Regions from separate parts of the Streptomyces sp. NPDC043861 genome, predicted to be linked through region 4. Evidence: riboswitches for the same ligand, from Rfam matches in the RefSeq annotation. Region 4 holds a riboswitch; each other region holds the start of a gene.
What was found. A riboswitch is a leader RNA that binds a small molecule or an ion and turns the genes downstream of it on or off. The one in region 4 is predicted to bind cyclic di-AMP.
Positions count from the first base shown of each region.

Region 1: linked by a shared signal. The riboswitch ahead of AC068D_RS27900 (M23 family metallopeptidase) and the one ahead of AC068D_RS03405 (M23 family metallopeptidase) in region 4 are both predicted to bind cyclic di-AMP.
Region 2: linked by a shared signal. The riboswitch ahead of AC068D_RS29855 (C40 family peptidase) and the one ahead of AC068D_RS03405 (M23 family metallopeptidase) in region 4 are both predicted to bind cyclic di-AMP.
Region 3: linked by a shared signal. The riboswitch ahead of AC068D_RS16320 (C40 family peptidase) and the one ahead of AC068D_RS03405 (M23 family metallopeptidase) in region 4 are both predicted to bind cyclic di-AMP.

Region 1 is NZ_JBWKDP010000014.1:108,813-115,840, reverse strand. Features, by position in the region: gene AC068D_RS27915 (DNA gyrase/topoisomerase IV subunit A) at 1-1,038, opposite strand, end outside; gene AC068D_RS27910 (M16 family metallopeptidase) at 1,301-2,647, shown strand; gene AC068D_RS27905 (M16 family metallopeptidase) at 2,665-4,047, shown strand; cyclic di-AMP (ydaO/yuaA leader) riboswitch at 4,256-4,418, shown strand; gene AC068D_RS27900 (M23 family metallopeptidase) at 4,432-5,202, shown strand; gene AC068D_RS27895 (GntR family transcriptional regulator) at 5,406-6,089, shown strand; gene AC068D_RS27890 (HPr family phosphocarrier protein) at 6,261-6,542, opposite strand; gene AC068D_RS27885 (bifunctional acetate--CoA ligase family protein/GNAT family N-acetyltransferase) at 6,739-7,028, shown strand, end outside.
Region 2 is NZ_JBWKDP010000016.1:88,523-95,550, forward strand. Features, by position in the region: gene AC068D_RS29845 (ATP-dependent Clp protease proteolytic subunit) at 73-708, shown strand; gene AC068D_RS29850 (hypothetical protein) at 716-1,027, shown strand; cyclic di-AMP (ydaO/yuaA leader) riboswitch at 1,393-1,547, shown strand; gene AC068D_RS29855 (C40 family peptidase) at 1,551-2,027, shown strand; gene AC068D_RS29860 (DUF6328 family protein) at 2,095-2,610, shown strand; gene AC068D_RS29865 (LysE family translocator) at 2,564-3,199, opposite strand; gene AC068D_RS29870 (LysR family transcriptional regulator) at 3,282-4,193, shown strand; gene AC068D_RS29875 (ATP-binding protein) at 4,234-4,680, opposite strand; gene AC068D_RS29880 (helix-turn-helix domain-containing protein) at 4,952-5,809, shown strand; gene AC068D_RS29885 (DUF397 domain-containing protein) at 5,821-6,039, shown strand; gene AC068D_RS29890 (8-amino-7-oxononanoate synthase) at 6,095-7,028, opposite strand, start outside.
Region 3 is NZ_JBWKDP010000006.1:115,438-122,465, forward strand. Features, by position in the region: gene AC068D_RS16305 (esterase/lipase family protein) at 1-783, shown strand, start outside; gene AC068D_RS16310 (M23 family metallopeptidase) at 1,011-2,576, shown strand; gene pcrA (DNA helicase PcrA) at 2,652-5,114, opposite strand; cyclic di-AMP (ydaO/yuaA leader) riboswitch at 5,325-5,489, shown strand; gene AC068D_RS16320 (C40 family peptidase) at 5,488-6,663, shown strand; gene AC068D_RS16325 (hypothetical protein) at 6,886-7,028, opposite strand, start outside.
Region 4 is NZ_JBWKDP010000001.1:815,700-822,727, forward strand. Features, by position in the region: gene dxs (1-deoxy-D-xylulose-5-phosphate synthase) at 1-700, shown strand, start outside; gene AC068D_RS03385 (aspartate aminotransferase family protein) at 697-2,082, shown strand; gene AC068D_RS03390 (helix-turn-helix domain-containing protein) at 2,144-2,761, shown strand; gene AC068D_RS03395 (DUF6126 family protein) at 2,773-2,919, shown strand; gene AC068D_RS03400 (tyrosine-protein phosphatase) at 2,947-3,759, opposite strand; cyclic di-AMP (ydaO/yuaA leader) riboswitch at 4,473-4,636, shown strand; gene AC068D_RS03405 (M23 family metallopeptidase) at 4,639-5,628, shown strand; gene AC068D_RS03410 (SGNH/GDSL hydrolase family protein) at 5,804-6,595, shown strand; gene AC068D_RS03415 (STM4011 family radical SAM protein) at 6,610-7,028, opposite strand, start outside.

The DNA.
Region 1 (7,028 bases), on a different contig from region 4:
CACATTGTTGATGCCGAAGGACTCCTCCATCGGCGTCAGCTTGTACAGCTGTTCCAGGACGGCCTCGGGGATGAAGCCGTTCTTGATCTCGATGACCAGGCGCAGCCCGTGCTCACGGTCGGTGAGGTCCTTGACGTCCGCGATGCCCTGCAGCTTCTTCGAGCCGACCAGGTCCTTGATCTTCGCGATCACCTTCTCCGGGCCGACGGTGAAGGGCAGTTCGGTGACGACGAGGCCCTTGCGGCGCGCCGACACGGTCTCGACGGCGACCGTCGCACGGATCTTGAAGGTGCCGCGGCCGTTCTCGTACGCGTCCCTGATTCCGGACAGGCCCACGATCCGGCCGCCGGTCGGCAGGTCGGGACCCGGGACGTACCGCATCAGCGTCTCGAGATCGGCGCCCGGGTGCCGGATCAGATGGCGCGCGGCGGCGACGACCTCGCCCAGGTTGTGCGGCGGCATGTTCGTCGCCATACCGACCGCGATGCCCGATGCGCCGTTGACCAGCAGATTCGGGTAGGCGGCCGGAAGAGCGACCGGCTCCCGCTCCTGCCCGTCGTAGTTGGGCGTGAAATCGACCGTGTCCTCGTCGATCGACTCGGTCATCAGGCTGGTCGCATCGGCCATCCGGCACTCGGTGTACCGCATGGCGGCCGGGGGGTCGTCGTTGCCCAGCGAGCCGAAGTTGCCGTGGCCGTCGACCAACGGGAGACGCATGGAGAAGGGCTGTGCCATGCGCACCAGGGCGTCGTAGATCGACGCGTCGCCGTGCGGGTGCAGCTTGCCCATGACCTCGCCGACGACACGGGCACACTTCACGTAGCCGCGGTCGGGGCGCAGCCCCATCTCGTTCATCTGGTACACGATCCGGCGGTGCACGGGCTTCATGCCGTCCCGGGCATCGGGCAGGGCTCGGGAATAGATCACCGAGTACGCGTACTCGAGGAAGGAGCCCTGCATTTCGTCGACGACGTCGATGTCGAGGATTTTTTCCTCGAAGTCGTCGGGCGGCGGCGTCTTCGTGCTGCGGCGGGCCATCGCTGCTGCGGCTCCTTCACCAACATGAACCTTGAACGGATCTGACGCGGACCATTGTGGACCGTCCCGCTGACAACGCCGACCGCGACCCGTGTACCCGCCCGTATCGGCGCCCCGGAACCGGCCCGGTCGCCCGGCCGCGGGCCCCGCCCGGGGCCCGCCCCTGAACGCTCCGGCGGACTGCCGGGAACTTCGCCAGGTGTCGGCGGGCTTGCATACAGTGGCAGGACATTCACGACGCGATCGAAGGGACCACATGCCCATGGGTCACACGGCCACAGCCCAGGCCGGCTCCGGCGGCCTGACAGCGACCGAGCACCGCCTGGCCAACGGCCTGCGCGTGGTGCTCTCCGAGGACCGCCTGACCCCGGTCGCCGCGGTCTGCCTCTGGTACGACGTCGGCTCACGCCACGAAGTCAAGGGCCGTACGGGCCTGGCTCACCTTTTCGAGCACCTGATGTTCCAGGGGTCCGCCCAGGTGCCGGGGAACGGACACTTCGAGCTGGTGCAGGGAGCGGGCGGCTCGCTCAACGGCACGACCAGTTTCGAGCGCACCAACTACTTCGAGACCATGCCCGCCCATCAGCTCGAGCTCGCGCTCTGGCTGGAGGCCGACCGCATGGGCTCGCTGCTCTCCGCGCTCGACGACGAGTCCATGGAGAACCAGCGCGACGTCGTCAAGAACGAGCGCCGCCAGCGCTACGACAACGTTCCGTACGGCACGGCCTTCGAGAAGCTGACCGCCCTCGCCTACCCCGAGGGCCACCCGTACCACCACACCCCGATCGGCTCCATGGCCGACCTGGACGCGGCGACCCTCGAGGACGCCCGGGAATTCTTCCGCACGTACTACGCGCCGAACAACGCGGTGCTGTCGGTCGTCGGTGACATCGACCTGGAGCAGACGCTCGCCTGGATCGAGAAGTACTTCGGCTCCATCCCGTCCCACGACGGCAAGCAGCCGCCGCGCGACGGGTCCCTGCCCGACATCATCGGCCGGCAGCTGCGCGAGGAGATCGTCGAGGAGGTGCCCGCCCGTGCGCTGATGGCCGCCTACCGGCTGCCGCACGACGGGACGCGTGAGAGCGACGCCGCCGATCTGGCGCTCACCGTCCTCGGCGGCGGGGAGTCGTCCCGCCTGCACAACCGCCTGGTGCGCCACGACCGCACGGCGGTCGCCGCGGGATTCGGTCTGCTGCGGCTCGCCGGTGCCCCCTCGCTCGGCTGGCTGGACGTGAAGACGTCCGGCGGGGTCGAGGTGCCCGAGATCGAGGAGGCCGTGGACGACGAGCTCCAGCGGTTCGCCGCCGAGGGCCCGACGCCCGAGGAGATGGAGCGCGCCCAGGCGCAGCTGGAGCGCGAATGGCTGGACCGGCTCGGCACGGTCGCCGGCCGTGCCGACGAACTGTGCCGGTACGCCGTGCTGTTCGGAGACCCGAAGCTGGCGTTCAGCGCCGTCTCGCGGATCCTCGACATCACCGCCGAAGAGGTGCAGGCCGTCGCCCAGGCACGACTGCGCCCGGACAACCGGGCGGTGCTGGTGTACGAGCCGGTCGGGGCCACCGAGGACAACGACGACGCACAGGACGCAGAGGGGGCCGCACAGTGACCGACGCTGCCGTGACCATGGACTTCCACCCGCAGCCGCAGCCCGGCGAGGCGAGGCCGTGGGCCTTCCCGGCCCCGGACCGCGGCACACTCGACAACGGACTGACCGTCCTGCGCTGCCATCGCCCCGGCCAGCAGGTCGTGGCCGTCGAGATCTTCCTCGACGCTCCGCTGGACGCCGAGCCCGAGGACCTCGACGGTGTCGCGACGATCATGGCGCGGGCCTTGTCCGAGGGCACCGACAAGCACACGGCGGAGGAGTTCGCCGCCGAGCTGGAGCGGTGCGGCGCCACCCTCGACTCGCATGCCGACCACCCCGGTGTGCGCCTGTCCCTCGAGGTGCCGGTCTCCCGTCTCCCCAAGGCCCTCGGTCTGCTCGCCGAGGCCCTGCGCGCACCGCTGTTCGCGGACAGCGAGGTGGAACGGCTCGTACGGAACCGGCTGGACGAGATTCCGCACGAGACCGCGAACCCGGCCCGTCGCGCCGCCAAGGAGTTCTCCAAGCAGCTCTTCCCTGCCTCCTCCCGGATGTCCCGCCCCCGCCAGGGAAGCGAGGAGACGGTGGAGCGCATCGATTCCGCCGCCGTGCGGGCCTTCTACGAGGCGCACGTCCGCCCCGCCTCCGCCACTGCCGTGATCGTCGGCGATCTCACCGGTGTCGACGTCGACGCCGTGCTCGCCGACACGCTGGGCGCCTGGACCGGTGGCGCGGCCGAGAGCCGCCCCATGCCGCCGATCACGGCGGACGACTCGGGCCGTGTCGTGATCGTCGACCGTCCCGGTGCGGTGCAGACACAGCTGCTCATCGGCCGCATCGGCCCGGACCGCCACGACAGCGTCTGGTCGGCCCAGGTGCTCGGCACGTACTGCCTGGGCGGCACCCTCACCTCCCGACTGGACCGTGTCCTGAGGGAGGAGAAGGGCTACACCTACGGCGTCCGGGCCTTTGCCCAGGTGCTGCGCTCCTCCGCTCCTGCCGTCCCCGGAGGGGCCACGGGCGCGGCCACGCTGGCCATCAGCGGCTCCGTCGACACCCCGCACACCGGCCCGGCCCTGGAGGACCTCTGGAAGGTGCTGCGCACCCTGGCGGCGGAGGGGCTGACGGACGCCGAGCGCGATGTCGCCGTGCAGAACCTCGTGGGTGTCGCCCCGCTCAAGTACGAGACCGCGGCGTCGGTCGCGGGCACCCTGGCCGACCAGGTCGAGCAGGACCTTCCGGACGACTTCCAGGCCCGGTTGTACGCGCGGCTGACCGAGACCGGCACCGTCGAGGCGACGGCTGCGGTCGTCAACGCCTTCCCGGTGGACCGGCTCGTCACGATCCTGGTGGGGGACGCCTCGGAGATCGAGGGGCCCGTCAGGGAGCTGGGCATCGGTGAAGTGACGGTTGTCACGGGCTGATTGACCGCCCATGGCGTGAAGCGACCCATGAGGGCCCCGTTGACCAAGTGTCAACGGGGCCCTTCCGTATGTCCGTTTTGTTGGAGAGGCTGCCCGTCTGGGCTGTGGCATGCACTACAAATCTTCGTGACCGTTTGGTGATTGACAGATGTCCGGCCTAGCGTCATCTGCGCTGTCCGCCAGTTGCACCCGCCGCACCCGCGGCATCGGACAGCCATCGCCGAGTCCCCGTCGGGCGCGAGCCTGGGGAGCCGGGGACCCATATGTCCCTGGGGTGAATCGGACGCCTTCGCGCTCGCGCGGAGGGGCCCGTAGGAGACCTTCCTGCTCCGAACCCGTCAGCTAACCCGGTAGGCGAGAAGGAAGGAAAGGATCAGCCACTACATGGCGTTCACCCGTGCCACCGGGAAGCATCGTGCTCCGAGCAGGCTGTCGCGCAGGCGTGCGGGTGTCGCGGGAGCCGCGGCCCTCGCCACCACCGGCGTCATCGGAACCCTCGCCTCCCCGGCGCTCGCCGCCGACACGGAAGCGTCCTCCGTCGAGGACACCGGTCTGAACCAGATCGTCGCCGGCGACATCCTCGCCGAGCAGGTAGACGCCCAGGCCGACGCCCAGCAGCACGAGGCCGAGCTGATCGCCGCCAAGGCCAAGGCCGAGGCCGAGGCGAAGCGGAAGGCGGAGGCCCGCGTCAAGGCCGCTCGTGAGGCCGAGGAGCGCGCCGCCCGCGAGGCCGAGCGCAAGCGCCTGATGACCTACACCCTCCCCGTCGCCGGTTCCTACGTCAGCACCGACTACCACGCGGGCGGTGCGGTCTGGTCCTCCGGCAGCCACACCGGCGTCGACTTCCACGCCGCGTCCGGCTCCTCGGTCGTCGCCGTCGGCACGGGCACGGTCGTCGAGGCGGGCTGGGGCGGTGCCTACGGCAACAACGTCGTGATCAAGATGAACGACGGCACCTACACCCAGTACGGCCATCTGTCGTCCATCGGCGTCTCCGTCGGCCAGCGGGTCACCCCGGGCCAGCAGATCGGTGTCTCCGGGTCGACCGGCAACAGCACTGGTCCGCACCTCCACTTCGAGGCCCGTACGAGCCCCGAGTACGGCTCGGACATCGACCCCGTCGCGTATCTGCGCGGCCACGGCGTCAAGGTCTGACGCTCGCAGCGAGCAGTACCCGCAGCGAGCAGTACGAAGGCCCCGGCCCGGTCATCGAGACCGGCCGGGGTCTTCGGCATATTCAGGCCAAAAGATATCCACGGATTGCTGTAGGCCATCGGAAATTGCGGCCCATTGCAATAGAGTCACCGAACAGACGTCGCTCGACTGGGTTTCGCGTGGATTAAAGGCGGAGGTTTGGTATGCGCATTCCTGCGCGCTCGGTATGCACGGCGATCCGTGACGACATCGTCTCCGGTGTCTTCGAGCGCGGCAGCCGGCTGGCCGAGGAGCAACTGGCGCGCCGGTACGGCGTCTCACGGGTCCCGGTGCGCGAGGCTCTGCGCACCCTGGAGTCGGAGGGCTTCGTCATCACCCGCCGGCATGCCGGTGCATGTGTTGCGGAGCCCACCGAGCAGGACGCCGCCGACCTCCTGGAGATACGGATGCTGCTGGAGCCGCTGGGCGCGGCGAGGGCCGCCCGGCGGCGCACCGAAGCCCACCTCAAGGTGCTGCGCGGCCTGGTCAGGCTGGGGCAGGACCGGGCGCGCCGGGGTCAGGCCGAGGATCTGCGGTCGCTGGGGGCCTGGTTCCACGAAACCCTCGCCCAGGCCTCCGGAAGCCCCGGCCTCATCGCGCTGCTCACCCAGCTCCGCCACAAGATCGCCTGGATGTACCACGTCGAGCAGCCCGCCCGGCCGGTGGAGGCATGGGGCGAGCACGGCGCGATCGTGGACGCCGTTGCGCGCGGCGACGTGGAGCGCGCGCGGGCGCTCACCGCGGTGCACGCGGAGCGGACGACGGGGGCGCACCGATTGAGGATTCCGGCGCCGGGAGCGGTGAGGGCTTCGCAACATGCCGTAAACACGGCGAGCGCCCGCCATTAACACGAGCACCGTATACAAAGAGCGGGTATTCAATTCAAAGAACAGCGGAACCGCGGGACCGGGAATTTACGGTCGTCGCGGCTCCGGTGTGCGAATTGATTGCCGGGCTCGCCGGTGTTTTCACGGCCGACTTTCCGCCCTGGTCGCGGGCCGGGCGGGAGCCCGTTCCGATCAGACCGTCTCGGGGAGTTCCTCGAGGCCTTCGGCGACGAGCTTCGCGAGTCGGTCGAGGGCGGCCTCGGCGCCGTCGGCGTCCGAAGCGAGCACGATCTCCTCGCCGCCCTCCGCGCCCAGGCCGAGCACTGCGAGCATCGAGGCGGCATTGACCGGCGTGCCGTCGGCCTTGGCGATCGTCACCGGGACGCCGGAGGCCGTGGCGGCACGGACGAAGATGGAGGCGGGGCGGGCGTGGAGGCCCTCGGCCCAGCCGACATTGACGCGGCGCTCAGCCATGGTGATGCCCTTCAAGTCCTAGCGGTTGTCTAGACCAGTATCTCATGTGCTGCGGATGGCACGGGACGGGCCTGCGATCCTCTTCCGTCCGTCGTCCGGACCTCGCGGACCGGGTCGTCCGGCTGTCCCGGGTGCACCCAGACTGCACCCCCGCTTCGGGCTTCGCGACCGGTGTCCGGGTCGTAGTCTTGCCCCCATGCAGACCCCGTCGGATCACGCGTACCCCGACCACTGGGAAGCCGACGTGGTGCTGCGTGACGGTGGCACCGCGCGCATCAGGCCCATCACCACGGAGGACGCCGAACGGCTCGTGAGCTTCTACGAGCAGGTTTCGGACGAGTCCAAGTACTACCGCTTCTTCGCGCCGTACCCCCGGCTCTCGGCGAAGGACGTGCGCCGTTTCACCCACCACGACTACGTGGACCGGGTGGGTCTCGCCGCGACGGTGGGCGGCGAGTTCATCGCGACCGTCCGCTACGACCGCAT
Region 2 (7,028 bases), on a different contig from region 4:
TTTTTACAGATCCACCGCACCGCACGACCCACCGCACCGCACGACCGCTTCAGCGACGAGGAGAGGTACGCCATGAACCGCCCTTACGCCCGATACGTCCTGCCGGAGCTCACCGAGCGCACCAGCGTCGGCCTTCGCACGCTCGACCCCTACTCGAAGCTGATGGAGGAGCGGATCGTGTTCCTGGGCACGCCCATCGACGAGACCTCGGCCAACGACGTCATCGCCCAGTTCCTCTACCTCGAGCACGCCGCCCCCGACCAGGACATCAGCCTCTACATCAACTCCCCGGGCGGCTCCATCACCGCCATGATGTCCGTCTACGACACGATGCAGGTGGTGACCTGCGATGTGGCGACGACATGTCTGGGCCAGGCTGCCTCCACGGCCGCCGTGCTGCTCGCGGCGGGGACTCCCGGCAAGCGCATGGCGCTGCCGGGAGCGAGGGTCGTCGTCCGGCAGCCCGCGATGACCGAGCCCGTGGAGGGGCAGCCGACCGATCTGGACATCCAGGCACGCGAGTTGCTGCGACTGCGCGAGGAGATGGCCAGGATGCTGTCGCGGCACACCGGAAGAAGCGAGGAGCAGATCTCCTCCGCCTTCGAACGCGACACCGTCTTCGATGCGCCGGCAGCCAGGGAGTACGGCCTCGTCGACCACATCATCAAGAGCCGCAGGACGTCCGCCGCTTCCCCCTCGGCCCGGTGAGCCGTCGGTGCTGCTCCCGGAACTGCCACCGCTGCCCGCACTGACGCGCGCCGAAAGCGAGTTCATCGACCGCTATCTCGAAGTCGTCGACCAGCTCGGACGAATCAACCCGGCCGGGGGCGCCGCACACACCTATGCCGCCCTGCGCGCCGCACAGGCACTGGCCGCACACGCTGTTGGCCTCCGGGACGCGCTCGCACTGATGCACGCCCGCGGCGAGAGCGAGCTCCACACCCCCACACTTGCCCACGCACTGCGGGTGTTGGACGGGGAGCGAAGGGCGGCGCGAATCATCGTCCCTCCGGAGCCGACCAGTTGAACCGGCGCCCGGAGAGCGGCGACGGAGGCGCGGCTGCGGGGGTGGGCAGGCGTACGAGTGGGTGTCGGCCAACCGGCGTAGGCGTGGCTTCGACATAAGTGCCGTGCGAGTTGCGCAACCTGATGGGCCATTCGGCGGAATGAGAGGTTCCGCTGCTGGTCCAGCGCTCGTCACGCCTCCCTCGTCCGTCGGCCAAATGGGTCCGTCCACCTGAATGGATCAGTGGTGAGGAGCCTCACAAATCGCCGTTTCGACTCGGAAATCCGGCAGTTCGTGCGTCAAGATCCCTGGGACGACAAGCCCCCGCCACCGCGGCGGGGCGGTCCGGGCGGACGCCGAGTCCTGCCGCCGCACCGGATGCCTGGTCGACATCAGTGCTTCGGCAGGAGTGGAGGACCCACGCAGTACGGCCCGGCCGCCGACACGGCAGGGCCTTGGGGTGAAGCCGCTTGCGCGGCCGGGCATCTTCGTTGGCCCGAACCCGACAGGTCATCCTTCACAGGCGGCTGACGAAGGGTTGCGCATGACTGCGCAGACACACGGTCCGTCCCTGCTCTCCCGGACGGGCGCCGTTTCGGCTCTCACCATCGCCGCCGTCGGCGGCTCCCTGCTCGTACCGGGCGGCACACAGGAGGCCCAGGCCGCCACCGCACACGCATCGAAGGCCCTCAAGGTGGCCGCCTCCAAGAAGGGCGCCCCGTACCGGTACGGCGCCACGGGCCCGCACCGCTTCGACTGCTCGGGGCTCACCCTGTACTCGTACAAGAAGGCGGGCAAGGCCCTGCCGCGCACGGCACAGGCGCAGTACAACCGCACGCGGCACATCCGTGCATCCACCCGCCAGGTGGGCGACCTGGTGTTCTTCCACTACCGCGGGAACATCTACCACGTCGGGATCTACGCGGGTCACGGAAAGATCTGGCACTCCCCCAAGACCGGCTCCGTCGTCAAACTGAGCAAGATCTGGTCCAAGAGCGTCCGCTATGGACGCGTGCGCTGACCTGCACGGACGGGCAAACGGCCCAGTGAGGTGACAGGTTCCGCGGGGCACGGGCAATTCGTCATACATGGCCGACGATCCCCGTGCCTCGCGCGACGAGTCCGAGCTCGAAAGAGCGGACCGCAACTTCGCCGAGCTGCTGCAGGAGCTGCGGGTCATCCAGACCGGCGTACAGATCCTGTTCGCGTTTCTGCTGACCCTCGCCTTCACCGCCCGGTTCCCGTCCCTCGACTCGTTCCAGCGAGGCACGTACGTGACGACGCTGATGCTGGCCGTGGTGGCCGCAGCGCTGTTCACCGCACCCGCGGCGGTGCACCGCGGACTGTTCCGCAGGGGCGCCAAACGGGAGATCGTCTCGGTCTCCTCGCGGCTCGCGGGAATCGGCCTTGCGGTGCTCGCCCTGGCCCTGACCTCGGCGGTACTGCTGGTCGTCGATGTCGTGCACGGCACGCCCGAAGGGGTCGCCGCCGCTGCGACGACCCTGTTCGTCTGCGTCCTGCTGTGGGGGGCGCTGCCCCTGGTCCTCGGCCGGAGGCTCAGCGAGCCGCCGGAGCGATCACCAGAGCCAGGCCGAGAGCGGTGAGAGCCCCGCCGCTGACGCCCTCGACGGTGCGAGCGGCCCGCGGCCGGCGAAGCCACCGTCCCAGCCGGTCCACGAGCAGCGCCACCAGTGGGAACCAGACGAGTGCGAGTGCCACGACGATGCCGGCCAGCAGCAGCGTGCGCGGCAGTACCGCGGCATCGTCCGGCACGAACTGCGGCAGCAGGCTGAGGAAGAGCACCGGCGCCTTGGGATTGAGCACATTGGTGAGGAAGCCCTGGCGCAGACTGCGCACGGCTCCCGTGCCGGTCACGAAGCGCTCGGCGTCCCCTACGGCCGCCGGCCTCGGCCGGAGAGCATTGCGCAGGGCCTGTACACCCAGGTAGAGGACGTAGGCACCCCCCACGAACTGGAGCGTCCGGTACAGGACCGGCACGGCGACCAGCAGCGCCGCGAGTCCTGCGACGGCCAACGCGGTGTGGACGACCAGTCCTCCGGCCACCCCGAGCGCGGCGGCGACGCCGTCGGAGCGGGAGGCCAGGGCATTGCGTACGACGACCGTGAAATCTGCGCCCGGCATGGCGACCATGCCCGCCGCGACCCCGACGAAGGCGATCAGCTGTGCGTCCATGACCCCACCCTGGACCACGACAGCCCTTAGCGTGTACTTGCAATCTCCTGGGTCTGCCTGAAGGAACGCTTAAGGGGCACAGATGTACGACCCGACACGGCTGGCGGCACTGGTGGCGGTCGCCGAGGCCGGTTCGATCACCCGGGCCGCGGGCCGCCTCGGCTACACCCCTCCCGCGCTCTCCCAGCAGCTGACCAAGCTGGAGCGCGAAGCGGGGGCGGCGCTGCTGGTCCGCCATCATCGCGGAACCCGGCTGACGCCCGCCGGTGAGGTGCTCGCCGCGCATGCCCGGCGGGTGCTGGACGAGATGGACCGCGCGCGACATGAACTGGCCCGGCTGGCCGGGCTGTCCGGCGGCCGGCTCCGGGTGGGCACGTTCACCACGGCCGGCGTCCATCTCCTGCCGCCGGTGCTGAGCTCGTTCCGCCGGGCCCATCCGGATGTGGAACTGACCGTGGCCGAGTACGAACCGCCGTACGGGGTCGCCGCGGTGGCCTCGGGCGAGGTGGACCTGGCCCTGACGCACGAGTACGAACCGGGCGAACCGTACCCGTTGCCCGCGGGTGTCCTTCTGGAGCCCCTGCTGGTCGAGGAGTTGGTGCTGGTGACTGCACCGGGGCAGCTGCTGGCCGGCGGCTCGGGACGGCTCCCGGTCGATGAGCTCGCGGGCCGGCCTCTCATCAGCAGTGCGCCCTCGCACCCTCCCCGCAGGGGTGTGGAGGGTGCGCTGGCGCGGGCGGGGGCGACATCGGCCGTGGTCTGCGAGTCGCCCGGGTATGCGCTGGTCTGCGCACTGGTCAGCGCGGGGCTCGGGGTCGCGGTCGTACCGGAGATGGTGGCCAGAACGGCGACGACGCCGCTCGGGGTGCGGCCGCTCGAGCCCGCTGCGTTCCGCCGCACGATCTCCGTGGCGCACCGCGGCGACGAGTCCGGTCCCGCAGCCCGCTCTCTGCTGGCCCTGCTGCGCGCCGGGTTCGCACAGGCCACCGGGTAGTGCAACGGCGCGAACCGGCGTCACGGTCGCCGCGGTGCAGTCATTCCGGGCTCTGGACGGGTGCGGGCACCGGCGGCCAGGGCAGCGCGATACGAACGGTCTTGCCACCGTCAGGAGTGGGGATCACCGACAGCCGCCCGCCGTGCTCGGCGGTGAGCCATCGGATGATCACCATGCCCCGGCCGTTGTCCTGCTGCACCGCGGCGGGCAGCCGCTGCGGGTGGCGCGGATGGCTGTCGGTGACGCCGATACTCAGGTGCTCGTCGCGTTCGAGCCGGACGTCGACGGTGAAGGTCGGCGACTGCCCGAAAGTGTGCTGCACGGCGTTGGTCGCGAGCTCGGAGACGATGAGCCGCACGGTGTCGGCCGTTTCCACCTCCCCCGGGAGGCCCCATTCGGCGAGAACGCCGGAGATGTATCTCCGCGCTGCGGAGACCGAGGCGGGATCGCTCGGCAGAGTGATGGATGCTTCCTGGTGGTCTGCCATGGCGGGCCGTCCCTTTCCCACCGAGGCCGGATGACGACACGTGGCGACACGTAGCGGTGATGTGCCGGAGCGGCCCCGGACTGCGCTGGTCCTCAGACTGCCACCGTTGATGACCCCGTAACCCTCGATCCCCCCGGATATGCATATATCTGTCGCTCAAAGCAGTGAACTCTGCTACGCGAGAACGTATTTGGGCGCACACTGGGTGGCTGCGTCATCGGTGGCCGCGGTCCCCCGGGCGGCTCGCCGAAGTCCGGAAGGAGGCGGCTGCGTGCGTCAGGGTCCGGTGGTGCGCCGCCGCAAGCTCGGTGAGGAGTTGCGCGGGCTGCGGCTCGGCGCGGGCCTCACCAGCCGGGAGGCTGCCCGGCTGGTGGGATGGCATCAGTCGAAGGTGAGCCGGATAGAGACCGCGGCGAGCGGGGTGAAACCGGCCGATGTGATGCGGCTGCTCGACGCCTACGGGATCACGGACACTCGGCTGCGCGAACTACTCGGGGCGCTCGCCGGGTCGGCGGGAGGCGGCGGCACGGGCTGGTGGCACGCCTACCGCGGGGTGATTCCGCCCCAGTACCGGGACTTCATCAGTCTGGAGTCCCAGGCGAGTTCCGCCCGCACCCTCGAGACCTCGGTGGTGCCCGGCCTCCTGCAGACCCCGGACTATGCACGGGCGGTGACCCGTTCGGCACTGGACGGTGTGTCCGCCGCGACCGTGGATTCGCTGGTGGAGGTACGACTCGCCCGGCAGGAAGTGCTGCACGGGAAGCGTCCGCTCCAGTTCAGCGCCGTCCTGGACGAGGCGGTGCTGCGCCGGCAGGTGGGCGGGCCCCGGGTGATGCGGGCGCAGTTGGCACGGGTACTGGAGACGGCCCAACTGCCCCATGTGCGGCTTCAGGTGCTTCCCTTTTCGACGGGCGGTTATGCGGGCCTCACCGGGCCTTTCGTTATTTTCTCATTTCCGACCACTTCTGATCTGGACGTAGTTGTTCTAGACCACTTGACGAGTAGCCTCTATCTGGAGCGGAAGGAAGACCTCGAGGCGTACGGCGCCGCGTTCCGCACCATGCAGGCGCACGCGCTCCCGCTCCAGGACTCGTTGGCCCTCATCACCGGGATCGGTGACGGCGCGTAGGAGGCACGCCCATGTCTGATCACCTGATATGCATGCGCACCCGGATCTGCACCCCATGGCGGCGCAGCAGCCGCAGCGTCGGAATGAACAACTGCGTCGAGGCGGCGCGCTGCGCCGACGGCAGGTTCGCCGTGCGCGACTCCAAGGACGTCCGGCGTACCCCGCTGCTCTTCTCGCCCCGGGCATGGAGCGGCTTCGTCCACGGACTGCGCGAGGACGCCACCCGCTGACAGGTCCGTCGCCCGGAGGACCCTCAGGGCCGCGAAGGCGGCCCCGGGCCACGGCTCAGCGGGGCGGCGCCGTCCTCAGGACGACCGCGACGGCCTCGTCGATCTGCCGGTCCGTGAGATCGGCCCTCGCGGTGAGCCTGATCCGCGAAATGCCGTCGGGCACGGACGGCGGCCGGAAGCAGCCGACCGCCAGCCCCTCCGCCCGGCAGTCCGCCGCCCATCCCACGGCCGCCTCCGGTGACGGTGCCTGCACCGAGACGACCGCCGCGTCCGGGCGTGCGGCGGTCAGCCCGGCCCCCGTCAGCCGTTCGTGGAGGGTGGCCGCGACGGCACGGGCACGGTCGGCGAATCCCGGCTCGCGGCGCAGCAGCCGCAGGCTCGCCAGAGCGGCCCCGGCCGCGGCCGGGGCGAGGCCGGTGTCGAAGATGAACGTCCGTGCCGCGTTCACCAGATGGTCGATGACACGGGCCGGGCCGAGCACGGCGCCGCCCTGGCTGCCCAGGGACTTGGACAGGGTCAGGGTGGCGACGACGTGCGCTGCGCCCGCCAGCCCGGCGGCATGCAGTGCACCACGGCCGCCGTCCCCGAGAACGCCGAAACCGTGCGCGTCGTCGACGACGAGAGCCGCTCCTTGCGCGCGGCAGACGTCCGCGAGCGCGGTCAGCGGCGCCGCGTCTCCGTCCACGGAGAAGACCGAGTCGGTGACGACGAGGGCACGCCGGCCCGGGTGGACCTCGAGCGTCTTGCACACGGCCTCCGGATCGGCGTGCGGCACCACTGCCGTCTCCGCCCGCGAGAGCCGGCAGCCGTCGACGATCGAGGCGTGGTTGCCCGCGTCGGACACGATCAGGGAGCCGTGGGTGCTCAGCGCCGTGAGTGCGGCGAGATTGGCCGCGTATCCGGAGGAGAACACCAGTGCGGCCTCGAACCCGCAGAACTCGGCCAGCTCACGCTCGAGTTCCGCATGCAGTTCGGTGCTGCCCGTGACC
Region 3 (7,028 bases), on a different contig from region 4:
CTGCTGCGCGCCACCGCACTGGAGCTGGCGATCCTCGCCGGACATCTCGTTCTGTATCCATCGGGCATGAGCCAGGAACGCCCCGGGCGGCCGGAGCCCGGAGCCCCCGCGAACCCTGCGGCCACCACACTGCCCACTCAGGCGCGGCCGTATCCCCCCGCCGTCCTCCTCCACGGCTTCATCGACAACCGGTCCGTCTTCGTCCTGCTCCGCCGTTCCCTCGCACGCAACGGGTGGCGTCACATCGAGTCGCTCAACTACTCACCGCTGACCTGTGACGTACGGACGGCAGCCGAACTGCTCGGCCGGCACATCGAGGAGATCTGCGCACGCACCGGCCGTCCGGAGGTCGACATCGTCGGGCACAGCCTCGGCGGCCTGATCGCCCGCTATTACGTGCAGCGGCTCGGCGGCGACCGGCGCGTCCGGGTCCTCGTCACCCTCGGCACTCCCCACTCGGGCACGGCCGTCGCCCCCTTCGCGAGCGCCCACCCCCTCGTGCGACAGATGCGCCCCGGCTCCGCCGTACTGGAGGAGCTGCGGCTGCCCGCGCCGGGGTGCCGGACGCGGTTCGTCAGTTTCTGGAGCGACCTGGACCAGATCATGGTCCCGCTCGAGACGGCTCGCCTCGACCACCCGGACCTTCTGGTCCAGAACATCCGCGTCAGCGGCATCGGGCACCTCGCACTACCCGTGCACCCCGCCGTGGCAGCGAGCGTCCGCGAGGCGCTCGAAGTCTCGGAATCGGAGGCCGGAACGTCCGGAGTCGTGTCGGTCGCCTGAGGCCAGGCACAGGGACAGACATCGAACACTCTTCGAACGTAAGGCCAAAGCTCCGCCTGCAGTCCGCCGAAAGACGGCCGAATGCCCGTTTCCCGCTCACCCAAAACCAGCGGAAGATTGTCGGCGTCGCATACCGCCGGGTACAGTCGCGCCCACTGCTTCCTCGGGAGCCCCCGTCGCCGGTGGCCCCGAATCCTGGTCCTGCTGCCGAGGCGAGAGAGAAGTTGGTGAACGACCAGCACCCCGACGCCGGGTACGCGCCCTACGCCTCCGGCAGCTTCGACACCGACCCGCTCTTCGGCGCCCTTCCGGGAAGCCACGGCTACGAGACCGGTTACAGCGGGCAGTACGACGCGACGCAGTGGCAGTCGGCGACAGCGGGGTACGACGCCTACGGCACTCAAGGACACCAGCAGCAGTACGACTCCACCGGCCAGTGGGACGCCAACGCCTGGAATCAGACGGGGCAGTTCGAGACCACCGCAGCCGGCTTCGCGTACGACGCGACGGGCCAGTGGCCTGCGGCCGGAGGGTACGGCACCACGTACGAAACCGGTACATACGACGCAACTGCCTGGAACTCCGGCGCCGAAACGGCCCCCGAGCCGGTGTCCGACGCCTACCAGGCGCAGTACGCGCAACATCCCGTGCACCCGGAACACCCCGCACATGCGGAACATTCCGAGCACACGGAACACGGGGAACATGCCGTGGTGTATGCGGAGCACTCCGCATACACGGAGCACACGGAGCACTCGGAATACAGCGGCTACTACACCGAGCACGTCCCCATCCCGGAACAGTTCTCCCCCGAGGGCGAGTTCACGGCTCATGCCGAGAACGTCCCCGTCATCGAGCCCGAGTCCGGCCCGGAGTTCCCGCACGAGCACGATCCGCAGCCCGGGCTCGAGGCCGAGCACGCGAACGAGCACGACCCCGTCGGCCACGACTCCTACGAGGGGCACGAGGGCTACGACGAGACCGAACTCATCGCCGCCGCGGCCACCGTCACCGCCCCTGCTGTCCGCCCTGTGCGCCGCTCCGGCGGAAGCCGCGGCCGTCGCCGCACCCCCGCCAAGCGCTCGGCCATGCTCACCGTGGCCGTACCTTCCGTCTGTGTCATGGGAGTCGCCGGTGTCGCGGCGGCCTCGGTCGGCGGACTCACCGGGGGCGAGGAGAAGAGCAGCAAGACCGCGGTCACGGCCGCCGATCCGGCATCGGTCAAGCCCGTCGCCGCGAACAACAAGCTCGACACCCAGCTCGCCGCACTGAGCGCCGACGCCCGCGACTTCGGCGACCGCGCCAGCCGCACCCAGGAGCGCATCGACCTCAAGGCGCGCCAGGAGGCGGACCGCAAGAAGCGCGAGGAGGAGGCCGCCCGCCGCGAGGCGCTTCGGCCCAAGTTCGCCCTGCCGGTGAGCCAGCAAGGACTCAGCGCCTATTACGGCCAGGCCGGCGTCAACTGGATGTCCATGCACACCGGTATCGACTTCCCCGTCTCGTACGGGACCGCCGTGAAGGCCGCCACGGACGGCACCGTGCGCACCCAGTGGAACAGCGCCTACGGCAACATGGCGATCGTCACCGCCGCCGACGGCACGGAGACCTGGTACTGCCACCTCAGCAGCACCAAGATCCGCTCCGGCTCGGTCAAGGCCGGCGAGGTCATCGCGTACTCCGGGAACTCGGGCAACTCCACCGGCCCGCACCTGCACTTCGAGGTGCGCCCGGGCGGCGGGTCCGCGATCGACCCGCTGTCATGGCTGCGCAGCCACGGCCTCAACCCGACGTAGCCCGCCCGTCGGCCGGGCCCGCCGGGCAGCTCCGGCCCCGGTCGGAGCCACGGCCGCCCGGCTGTGGTGCCCCCGCTACAGCTTCTCCACCGGCGCATACCTGAGCAGAAGTCGCTTCGGCTTCGCGTCCCCGAAGTCGATCGTCGCCTGCGCATCCGACCCCGCCCCGGTCACGGCCATCACGGTACCGAGCCCGAACTGGTCATGTGTGACGCGGTCCCCGACCGCCAGTGCGATCACCGGCCGGTCGGTCGTACGCCGCGTCGCGAAGCCCGAAGGGCCGGAACGCGACCGGGCCGACGAGAGCGAGGACGTGATCCCGGACGTCGGACCGGCAGGAGCCGCCATGGGACCAGTGCGCTTCCACTGCAGATGCGCGTCCGGGATCTCCTCCAGGAAGCGCGACGGCGGGTTGTACGCGGGCTGACCCCAGGCACTGCGCATCGACGACCGCGTCAGATAGAGCCGCTCGCGGGCGCGCGTGATGCCGACGTACGCCAGCCGTCGTTCCTCCTCCAGCTCCTTGGTCTGGCCGAGCGCCCGCATGTGCGGGAAGACGCCGTCCTCCATGCCGGTGAGGAACACGACAGGGAACTCAAGACCTTTGGCCGTGTGCAGCGTCATGAGCGTGATGACGCCGGTGCCTTCCTCGTCCTCGTCGGGGATCTGGTCGGAGTCGGCCACCAGCGCGACCTTCTCCAGGAACTCGGCGAGGGTGCCGGACCCCGCCTCGCCGGCCTCCCCGCGCTCCTGCTCGAACTCCAGGGCCACGGCGGCAAGTTCCTGCAGGTTCTCGATGCGGGTCTCGTCCTGCGGGTCGGTCGACGCCTGCAGCTCGGCGAGATATCCCGTTCGTTCGAGCACGGCTTCCAGGATCGTGGCCGGGCCCGCACCGGACTCCACGATGGTGCCGAGCTCCTCCATCAGCGTGTTGAAGCGCTTCACGGCATTGGCCGACCGGGCCGCCATGCCGTACGCCTCGTCCACCCGACGCAGCGCCTGCGGGAAGGTGATCCGCTCCCGCAGCGCCAGCGCGTCGATCATCGCCTCGGCGCGCTCGCCGATGCCGCGCTTGGGGACATTGAGGATCCGGCGCAGCGGGACGTTGTCCTCGGAATTGGCCAGGACGCGCAGATAGGCCAGCACGTCGCGGACTTCCTTGCGCTCGTAGAAGCGCACCCCGCCGACGACCTTGTAGGGCAGGCCGACGCGGATGAAGATCTCCTCGAAGACACGGGACTGCGCATTGGTCCGGTAGAAGACCGCGACGTCCCCGGCCCTGGCGTCGCCCGCGTCGGTGAGCCGGTCGATCTCGTCGGCGACGAACTGGGCCTCGTCGTGCTCCGTGTCCGCGACGTAGCCGGTGATCTGTGCGCCCGCGCCCGCGTTCGTCCACAGGTTCTTGGGGCGGCGGCTCTCGTTGCGCTCGATGACGGCGTTGGCCGCGGAGAGGATCGTCTGGGTGGAGCGGTAGTTCTGCTCCAGCAGGATCGTGGTGGCGTCCGGGTAGTCCTCCTCGAACTGGAGGATGTTGCGGATCGTGGCGCCGCGGAAGGCGTAGATCGACTGGTCGGCGTCACCCACGACGCACAGTTCGGCAGGGGCCAGGTCCTCGTACCCCGTGCCGACCAACTCGCGCACCAGCGTGTACTGGGCGTGGTTGGTGTCCTGGTACTCGTCGACCATGACATGGCGGAACCTGCGCCGGTAGTGCTCGGCGACGTCCGGGAACGCCTGGAGCAGATGGACGGTGGTCATGATGATGTCGTCGAAGTCCAGCGCGTTGGCCTCGCGCAGCCGCGCCTGGTACATCCGGTAGGCCTCGGCGAGCGTCTTCTCGAAGCCGTCGGCCGCGCTCTCGGCGAAGGTCTCCTCGTCGATCAGCTCGTTCTTCAGGTTCGAGATCTTGGCGGTGAAGGACTTCGGCGGAAACTTCTTGGGGTCGAGGTCAAGATCGCGGCAGACGAGTGCCATCAGCCGCTTGGAGTCGGCGGCGTCGTAGATCGAGAACGACGAGGTGAAACCGAGCTTCTTGCTCTCCCGGCGCAGGATGCGGACGCAGGCACTGTGGAAGGTGGAGACCCACATGGCGCCCGCGCGCGGCCCGACGAGGTGCTCGACGCGCTCCTTCATCTCGCCCGCGGCCTTGTTCGTGAACGTGATCGCCAGTATCTGGCCGGGGTGGACATGGCGGGTCGCCAGCAGATGGGCGATCCGGTGGGTCAGCACCCGGGTCTTGCCGGAGCCGGCACCGGCCACGATGAGCAGCGGGGCGCCGGTGTGCACGACGGCGGCGCGCTGCTGCTCGTTCAGCCCCTCGAGAAGCACGGCCGGGTCCACGGCGGGGCGCGGCGCACCGTCGCGGTAGTACGCGTCCCGTGCGGGGGGCACGTCGAATGCGCCCTCGAAAAGGTCGTGCGGGACCTCCTCGTGGGGCCCGTGCTCACCGTGCTCGTCGTGCTCGGGCGGCGGGGGCTCCTCCGAGGCCGAGGTGCGCTGGAGGTCCGCCAGGAAGCTGTCGTCAAAGAGGCTGCTCATCGCTCTACGAGTCTAGGCCGCCGCACCGACAGCCTGTCCCCGCCTTCGACGACAACCCGCCAACCACCCTACGTAGCGCATCAATCACCATACGTAAAGGTAACGAAAATGTATCGGGCATATCGCACATCGACCTTCACAGAAGCACCACGATGTGGCTAGCGTGCTCGCCCAGGCGGCCCGTTCCCCTCATCGGCGACCGACGCCAATCGGGCGGCCACGCCGAATCCGGGCTTTCCGCAAGGAAGTTCGGAACCGGGGACCCACCATGCACAACTGGGGTGAATCGGGCCTGGCTCAACTCGGCCCGTAGGACAGCCTTCCGATCCGTCCGAACCCGACAGCTAACCCGGTAGGCGGTCGACGGAAGGAGATGCCGGCCTTGGCGTCGCATCGCAAGACGCAGACCCGTACGCGCCCACGTACGAAAAACTCCGCCGTCGGTTTCACGACGGCCGCCCTCGCGGGTGTCACCCTGCTCTCCACCCAGAGCGCCCAGGCCGAACCGAGACCCAGCATCGAAGAGGTCCAGAAGAAGGTCGACGACCTCTACCGGCAGGCGGGTACTGCGACCCAGCAGTACAACCAGGCGAAAGAGGACACCACCGAGAAGCGCCACGAGGTCGACCGGCTCCTCGACGATGCCGCCGAGCGCACCGAATCCCTGAACGAGGCACGCCGCGAACTCGGTTCGTACGCGGCCGCCCAGTACCGGACCGGTGCCGTCACGCCGACCGCCGCACTGCTCTTCGCCGACAGCCCGCAGGCGTACTTCGACCAGACCCATCTGATGGACCGGCTCTCCGACGAGCAGCGCGGCGCCGTCGCCGATTTCGAGGAGCAGCGTGCCGCTGCAGCGAAGCAGCGCGCGAAGGCGACCAAGAGCCTGGAGACCCTCACGGCTTCCCAGGAGTCGCTGCGCTCCAGCAAGGAGAAGGTCCAGCAGAAGCTCGCCGAGGCCCGGACGCTCCTGTCGAAGCTGACTGCCGAGGAGAAGGCGCGGCTCGAGGCACTGGAGCAGAAGCGCGAGGAGGAGGCCCGCCGCAAGGCCGAGGCAAAGGCCCGCGCGGAGGCGGAAGCGGCGGCCAGGGCCGAGGCCGAACGCCGGGCGAGGGAACAGGAACAGAACCAGCCCGGCACGGACCAGGGTTCAGGCACCGGGAGCGGGACCAGTACCGGGACCAGTTCCGGCACGTACGCCGCGAAGGCCGAGAAGGTCCTCTCCTTCGCACGTGCCCAGATCGGCAAGCCGTATGTCTGGGGCGCGACCGGTCCCAGCTCGTACGACTGCTCCGGCCTCACCCAGGCCGCCTGGAAGGCCGCCGGAGTCGATCTGCCGCGCACCACCTGGGATCAGGTCGAGGTCGGCAGTCGCGTGGCGACGAAGGATCTCCTCCCCGGCGACCTGGTCTTCTTCTACGACGACATCAGCCACGTCGGCATCTACATCGGCGACGGCCGGATGATCCACGCCCCGAAGCCGGGTGCGAACGTCCGCGAGGAATCGATCTACTACATGCCGATCTACGGGAGCGTCCGCCCCGTCTGAAGGCTGTCCCGGCACCCCGTCCGGACGGTGCCGGGCCCGCACTGCCGACCGGACAGACCCGACCGTGCCGCAAACCGCTTTCGACCGGGGCGGGTTGCGGCGCGTCGGCATCACCCCGCGCCACGTCGCCGGCGCCGGGCGGCTCGCCCCACCGCTGCCGGCATGGAGCCGGACCGTGCCCGGATGCGCGTCACGCCGTCCGGGCCCGGACCCGGGCGGGCGTCAGGTCCACAACGTCGCGATGAAGATGTTGGCCACCGTCAGAGCACCGATCGCGCCGAACAGCGCCTTGTCCACCTGCTCGTCGTCCCGCTTGACATAGACCAGGGCGAGGATCACCACCAGCACCGCGAGCTTGATACCGA
Region 4 (7,028 bases):
GATGGATGTCGCCCTTCATCGGTGCGGCGTCACCTTCGTCCTGGACCGGGCAGGTGTCACCGGAGTCGACGGGCCCTCGCACAACGGCATGTGGGACATGTCCGTCCTCCAGGTCGTCCCGGGGCTCAGGATCGCCGCACCGCGTGACGCCGACCAGCTCCGGGCCCAGCTGCGCGAGGCCGTCGACGTGACCGACGCGCCCACCGTGCTGCGGTTCCCGAAGGAGTCGGTGGGCGAGCCGCTTCCTGCCCTGGACCGGGTCGGGGGTATGGACGTACTGCGCCGGGCCGAGGACGCCGGGGTGCTGCTGGTCTCGGTCGGGGCTCTCGCGTCCGTGTGTCTGCAGGCCGCCGATCTGCTGGAGGCGCGCGGTGTCCGCTGCACCGTCGTCGATCCGCGCTGGGTCAAGCCCGTGGACGAGCAGCTCGCCCCGCTCGCCGGACGGCACCGCCTCGTCGCCGTGGTCGAGGACAACAGCCGCACGGGTGGTGTCGGCGCGGCCGTGGGACAGGCGCTGCGGGACGCCGGGGTGGATGTACCGCTGCGGACGTTCGGCATCCCCGAGCAGTTCCTGGCCCATGCAAAGCGCGGAGAGGTGCTGGCCGACATCGGGCTGACGCCCGTGGAGATCGCGGGCCGGATCGGCGCCGCCCTGGCGCGCCGCGAGCAGACCGAGGGAATCGAGGAGAGCGTGCGATGAGCAAGGAGTTCGACCTCGGGCGGCTGCTCGCGGAGCGCGGCGGTGAACGCTACGAGCTGCACGCCAGGCATCTCAATCACCAGCTGCCGCGCATGCTCCGCACCATCGGCTTCGACAAGGTGTACGAGCGGGGCGAGGGCGCGTACTTCTGGGACGCGGACGGGAACGACTACCTCGACATGCTCGCCGGCTTCGGGGTCATGGGCCTCGGCCGGCACCACCCCGTCGTCCGAAAGGCCCTGCACGACGTCCTGGACGCGTCACTGGCCGACCTCACCCGCTTCGACTGCGCTCCGCTGCCCGGACTGCTCGCCGAGAAGCTGCTGGCCCACAGTCCCCACCTGGACCGGGTGTTCTTCGGCAACAGCGGTACGGAGGCGATCGAGACGGCGCTGAAGTTCGCCCGCTGCGCGACCGGGAGGCCGCGGATCGTCTTCTGCACGCATGCCTTCCACGGGCTGACCACGGGTTCTCTCTCGGTCAACGGCGAGGCGGGCTTCCGTGACGGGTTCGGCCCGCTGCTCCCGGACACCGCGATCGAGCTCGGGGACCTCGCCGCGCTCGAGCGCGAGCTGAAGCGGGGCGATGTGGCGGGCTTCGTCGTGGAGCCGATCCAGGGCAAGGGGGTGCACGAGACACCGCCCGGTTTCCTGTACGCGGCCCAGGAACTGCTGCACCGGCACAAGGCACTGCTCATCGTCGACGAAGTGCAGACCGGCTTCGGCAGGACCGGTGACTTCTACGCCTATCAGCACGAGGAACACGTCGAGCCCGACCTGGTGTGCGTGGCGAAGACACTCTCGGGCGGCTATGTGCCGGTCGGCGCGACCCTCGGCAAGGACTGGATCTTCAAGAAGGTCTACTCGTCGATGGACCGGGTGCTGGTGCACTCCGCCAGTTTCGGGTCGAACGCCCAGGCCATGGCAGCGGGCCTGGCCGTGCTCTCCGTGATCGAGGACGACGGGATCGTCGCGAATGCACGGGTCACCGGGGAGCTGCTGCGGACACGGCTCGCCGCACTCGTGGACCGCTACGAGCTGCTGAAGGAGGTCCGTGGACGGGGACTGATGATCGGCATCGAGTTCGGCAGGCCGTCGTCCCTGAGACTGCGCAGCCACTGGACCATGCTGCAGGCCGCCCGCAAGGGTCTCTTCGCGCAGATGGTGGTCGTGCCGCTGCTGCAGAAGCACCGCATCCTCACCCAGGTCTCCGGGGACCGGCTGGAAGTGATCAAACTGATTCCGCCCCTGGTCATCGGAGAGGGCGAGGTCGACCGGTTCGTCCAGGCCTTCACCGCCGTGATGGACGATGCGCACGCCGGCAGCGGGCTGATGTGGGACTTCGGAAAAACGCTCGTACGGCAGGCAGTGGGCGACCACTGAGTCTCTTTGCCTCTCGGGCAAAAAATTTGCCCGAGAGGAAAGATCCTGGCCCAATGGGGGCATGAGTCCTTCTGCCGGACAGTCTGCCGGGCGAACCGATGCACCGACGGCGGACGAGCTGCCCGATGTCGCACCCCGGCTCCGCGAGCTGCGCCGCCGCCGGGGTCTCACCCTTGAGGCCGCCGCCCAGCGCGCCGGTCTCTCGCCCGCCCATCTGTCCCGGCTGGAGACCGGCAACAGGCAGCCTTCGCTGCCCATGCTGCTCGCCCTGGCCCGGGCCTACGGTACGACGGTCGCCGAACTGCTCGGTGAGCTGCCGCCGGAGCGTGACGCGGTCGTCCGGGGCGGGCGGATGGGGCCCGCCGCGGCCGACGGCTGGGCCTACCGAAAGGCGGGCGGGAGGGGCCGCGCCATGCAGGCCCTGCGGGTGCATGTGCCGTACGCCACCCAGGGAGACCTGGTACGGGTGCATCCGGGCGAGGAGTGGCTGCACGTGCTGGAAGGCAGGCTGCGGCTCGGCCTCGGCGACAGCGTGCACGAGCTCGAACCGGGGGACAGCGCCCACTTCGACTCGCTCACGCCGCACCGGATCACCTCGGCCACCCGGCAGGGGGTCGAGCTGTTGTTCGTCCACACCCTGTTGCAGAGCCCCGACCCGCACGCGCATCCGCACAGCTGAGGAGATCCGTCATGCCGGAGAAGCCGTCATCCAGCCGGGACGCGCACCAGGAGCAGAAGTTCCCGATCGGGCTGATCGTGCGACTGTTCGCGTACCTGGTCGCGGGCCATCTGTTCGCGGCCTTCCTCTACCTGCTGTTCACCGTCGGCGGCAAGTGACCATGCTGCGCGACGGCCGGAAGGGGTTCAGACGGAGCCGTCCAGCAGCCGTTCGCGCAGCTGCTCACGTGTCCCGGGCGAGATCTTGAGCCCGTCGGAGAGATAGCGCTCGGTGGTGCCCCAGGTCTCCTCGATGGTCTCGAACGCCGCCGTCAGATACTCGGCGCGGGCGTCGAAGAGCGGGCTGAGCAGCTCCATGACCTCCGGCGACATCCCGGCCGGGGAAGTGTCGCTGCGGCGCACCTTGTAGCGTCGGTGCGGGTCGTTCGACTTCAGATAGTCGGCCTCGACGGCATCGCGCTCGACCCCCACCGCGAGCAGCGAGACCGCGATCGACAGTCCCGCGCGGTCCTTGCCCGCCGCGCAGTGCATCAGCGCCGGAACACTGTCCTCCGCCAGTGCATGCAGCACCCGGCTGTGCTCGGCCGTCCGCGTCTTGATCATCATGCGGTAGGAAGCCGTCATCCGGCCGGCCGCCTTGCCGTCGGCGAGGATCGACCTCAGCTGGTCGATGTTGCCGTCGCGCACCATCCTCCAGAACTCGGCGCCGTCGGCCGGATCGCTGAGCGGAATGTTCAGGTTCCGCACCCCGGGCAGCTCGACGTCCGGGCCCTCCAGCTTGTGGTCGGCGGCATTGCGGAAGTCGAAGATCGTGTGGAGCCCGAGAGAGGCGAGGAAGGCGGCATCGCTCGCGGTCGCGTGCGCGAGGTGACCGCTGCGGAAGAGCCGTCCGTACCGCACCTGCCGCCCGTCCACGGTCGGAAGCCCGCCCACGTCCCGGAAGTTGCGCACGCCGGAGAGCTCGGGTTCGGTCGACGGGACCTGTGGCAGCTGCGTCACGGGGGCTCCTCCGTGTCTGCGGTCGGCACTGCTCGCCGACGATGGCGCGCTCCGACCATACGACATTGATTCCTCAGGCAATCATCTCGGCTATGCCTGTATGAGCGCTCCCTCGAGTACGGAATCTGCTCGATAATGTTCCACTTTGTGTGGATGTGATGGGCTGGTCCGGTCAGGTGATCGTGGAGGCCGAACGCGGTCGCGTGCTCGACGCGCCGCGGACGTCCGGCCGCCGGCTCCCCCTCCTGTCGTGCGGGCGGGGGAGCCTCGCCGGGTGCCGGGCTTTCGGGGCTGGCGCTCCACGGGTGGGGTGCCGTCCGTCGTGATCCAGTCGCGCCGTGGCGCCCGGGCTCGAGGGCGTGCGGGGGGAGGGGGGATCTGGCGAAGTTGTCCATTGAGTGGAGCAACGGCGCAATCTGACACTAATGAGGCATCTGTCCGTATTGGGTGATTTCGCATAACGCGCCCCGGTTGCAAGGGAGATGGGCGCCGTACCGTGAGCGGGATCATATTCGTGACGGTCTGTCGTCGTGCGCCGGAATCAAGTCCCCTTGTCCATAAGGAAATCGAAGATCCGTAATCCACGGAGTGTCACCGGAAAATCCGTGTTGGTATCGCGCGGGTGAATGTCGGGCGATTGAGGTGGCTTGTACCCCCGCCAAGGCTCGCTTACGGTCGCCGCAATCCGGTCGGATCGCCCAATCCTGCCGCCGTCCGGAATATCGCACCCATCCACGTGTGGCAGGAGCGGGGGACCCAGGTAAGTCCGCCGGCCGGGAGTTCCGGACGGCTAGGGGTGAAGTCGCGATGCATACGCGGCCGGGCATCTCCAGCCCGAACCCGACAGCTCACCTCGCAGGCGCCGGAGAGGAATTCGCCATGCCCGCAAAGGGTAAGCACCGCCGTCCGAGGACCAACCCGTTCACGCGCGGATTCGCTGCCGCCGGCACCGGTGGCGCCGTCATCGCACTCCCGCTCATCGGCGCCACCGGTGCGCACGCCGCGGAGAAGTCGGCTCCCGCCGTGAGCCCCGAGCATGTCGCCTCCGTCACCTCCGTCGCCCAGAAGGCTGCCCCTCAGGCGCCCAAGGCGGGGAAGGTCCCCACGACCTACACGGTCGTGGCGGGTGACTATCTGTCGAAGATCGCCGTGGCGCAGGACGTCAACGGCGGCTGGAAGAAGCTGTACGCCGACAACCGTGAGGCCGTCGGTGAGAACCCGTCGCTGATCCACCCGGGTCTCAAGCTCACGATCGGGGCCAAGGCCGCCCCGGCCGAGAAGAAGGCTCCCGTCGAGCGCAAGGCGCCGGCCGAGAAGAAGGCTCCCGTCGAGCACAAGGCGGCGGCTCCGGCGAAGCAGGAGCGCCAGGCCGCCCCGGCCGAGCGCGCCGCACGCAGCGCCGAGCGCCCCGCTGCCGCTCCCGCTGCGGCTCCTGCCGCCGCCCCCGCCGCACAGGCCAAGGTCACGGGCTACACCGCTCCGGTCACCGGTGGCATCAGCACCTCCTACCGGACGCCCGGTGCCATGTGGTCCAGCGGCTACCACACGGGTCTCGACTTCATCGCCTCCATCGGCACCTCGGTCAAGTCCGTCGGCCCCGGCACCGTCGTCTCGGCCGGCTGGGCCGGCGCCTACGGCAACCAGGTCGTCATCCAGCACAGCGACGGCACCTACTCGCAGTACGCGCACCTCTCCTCCCTTTCGGTCTCGGCCGGCCAGAGCGTGCGTGGCGGTGAGCAGATCGGTCTGTCCGGTTCCACCGGCAACTCCACCGGCCCGCACCTGCACTTCGAGATCCGCACGACGCCGAGCTACGGCTCGGACATCGACCCGCTCGCCTACCTGCGAGGGCACGGCGTGTCGATCTGAATCTGACGTAACGTCAGTGAAGTCCGCCGCCCCTTTCCTGACGGAGGGGCGGCGGACTTCTGTGTGCCGCCCTATTCCCACTTTGCGAGAAACTGACCTGGTGGTCTATGTCACGCCACGTCAACCCCTCCCTACGGTGGCGTAGGTCACTTGATGCCGTGAATGATGTCGTGACGTGGCAGACGATTCGAGATCAACGATGAATGGCGTATTCGGGTCGTACGCGGCGGTCGGTGACAGTTTCACCGAGGGCGTCGGAGACCCCGGACCCGAGGGGCAGTTCGTAGGCTGGGCGGACCGCCTCGCGGTGCTCCTCGATGACCGCGTACCGGAGCACACATTCCGCTATGCCAATCTCGCCGTGCGCGGCAGGCTCCTCGACCAGATCGTGGAGGAACAGGTCCCCCGTGCGAAGGAACTGGCCCCCGACCTGGTGACGTTCTGCGCCGGCGGAAACGACATCATCCGGCCCGGCACCGACCCCGACGACGTCGCCGAGCGCTTCGAACGCGCCGTCGCCGACCTCACCGGCGTCGTCGGTACCGTTCTGGTGACCACCGGCTTCGACACCCGGGGCGTCCCCGTGCTCCGTCATCTGCGCGGCAAGATCGCCACCTACACCGCGCATGTGCGTGCCATCGCGGACCGGCACGGTTGCCCGGTCCTCGACCTGTGGTCGCTCAAGTCCGTCCAGGACAGGCGCGCCTGGGACGGCGACCGGCTCCACCTCTCGCCCGAAGGCCACACCCGGGTGGCGCTCCGCGCCGCTCAGGTGCTCGGCATGGAGGTACCCGCCGACCCCGACCAGCCGTGGCCCCCGCTGCCGCCGCGTGGCACGCTCGAGGTCCGGCGCGACGACATCCACTGGGCGCGCGAATACCTCGCACCGTGGATCGGCCGTCGGCTGCGCGGCGAATCGTCAGGCGATCATGTGGAGCCGAAGCGCCCGGATCTGCTTCCGCTCTGAGCTCTCCGCCCGCCCTACGGGTGGTGCGAAGGAGCGGGGATCCGCTCCAGGACCCCGCCCGCGAACACGTCGTACAGCGGCAGCGACTCCAGATGGACGTAGCCGATGTGGCAGTCGCACACGGTGAGGGGGCAGGGACGTGGCCGCAGCGCCGCCCGGTACGAGCCGTCGTAGAGATTGCCCAGCTCGGTCCGGACGAAGTGGCAGCGCCGGACCGTTCCGTCGCCGTCCACCGAGATCACCGACTCGCCGGTCCTGCACGGCAGCCCGGCCGAGCGGTGCGGACGGCGGCTGTACGGGAAGAGGGGATCGAGGGCCGTCCAGCGGGCGGCCTCCTCGTCCGTGTAGGCGTGCCCCTCCGCCGCGTTGACCCAGAGATAGATGTGCCGGGGGAGATCGGCCCGTAGCCGGCGGGCCTGCTCCAGATGCTCCT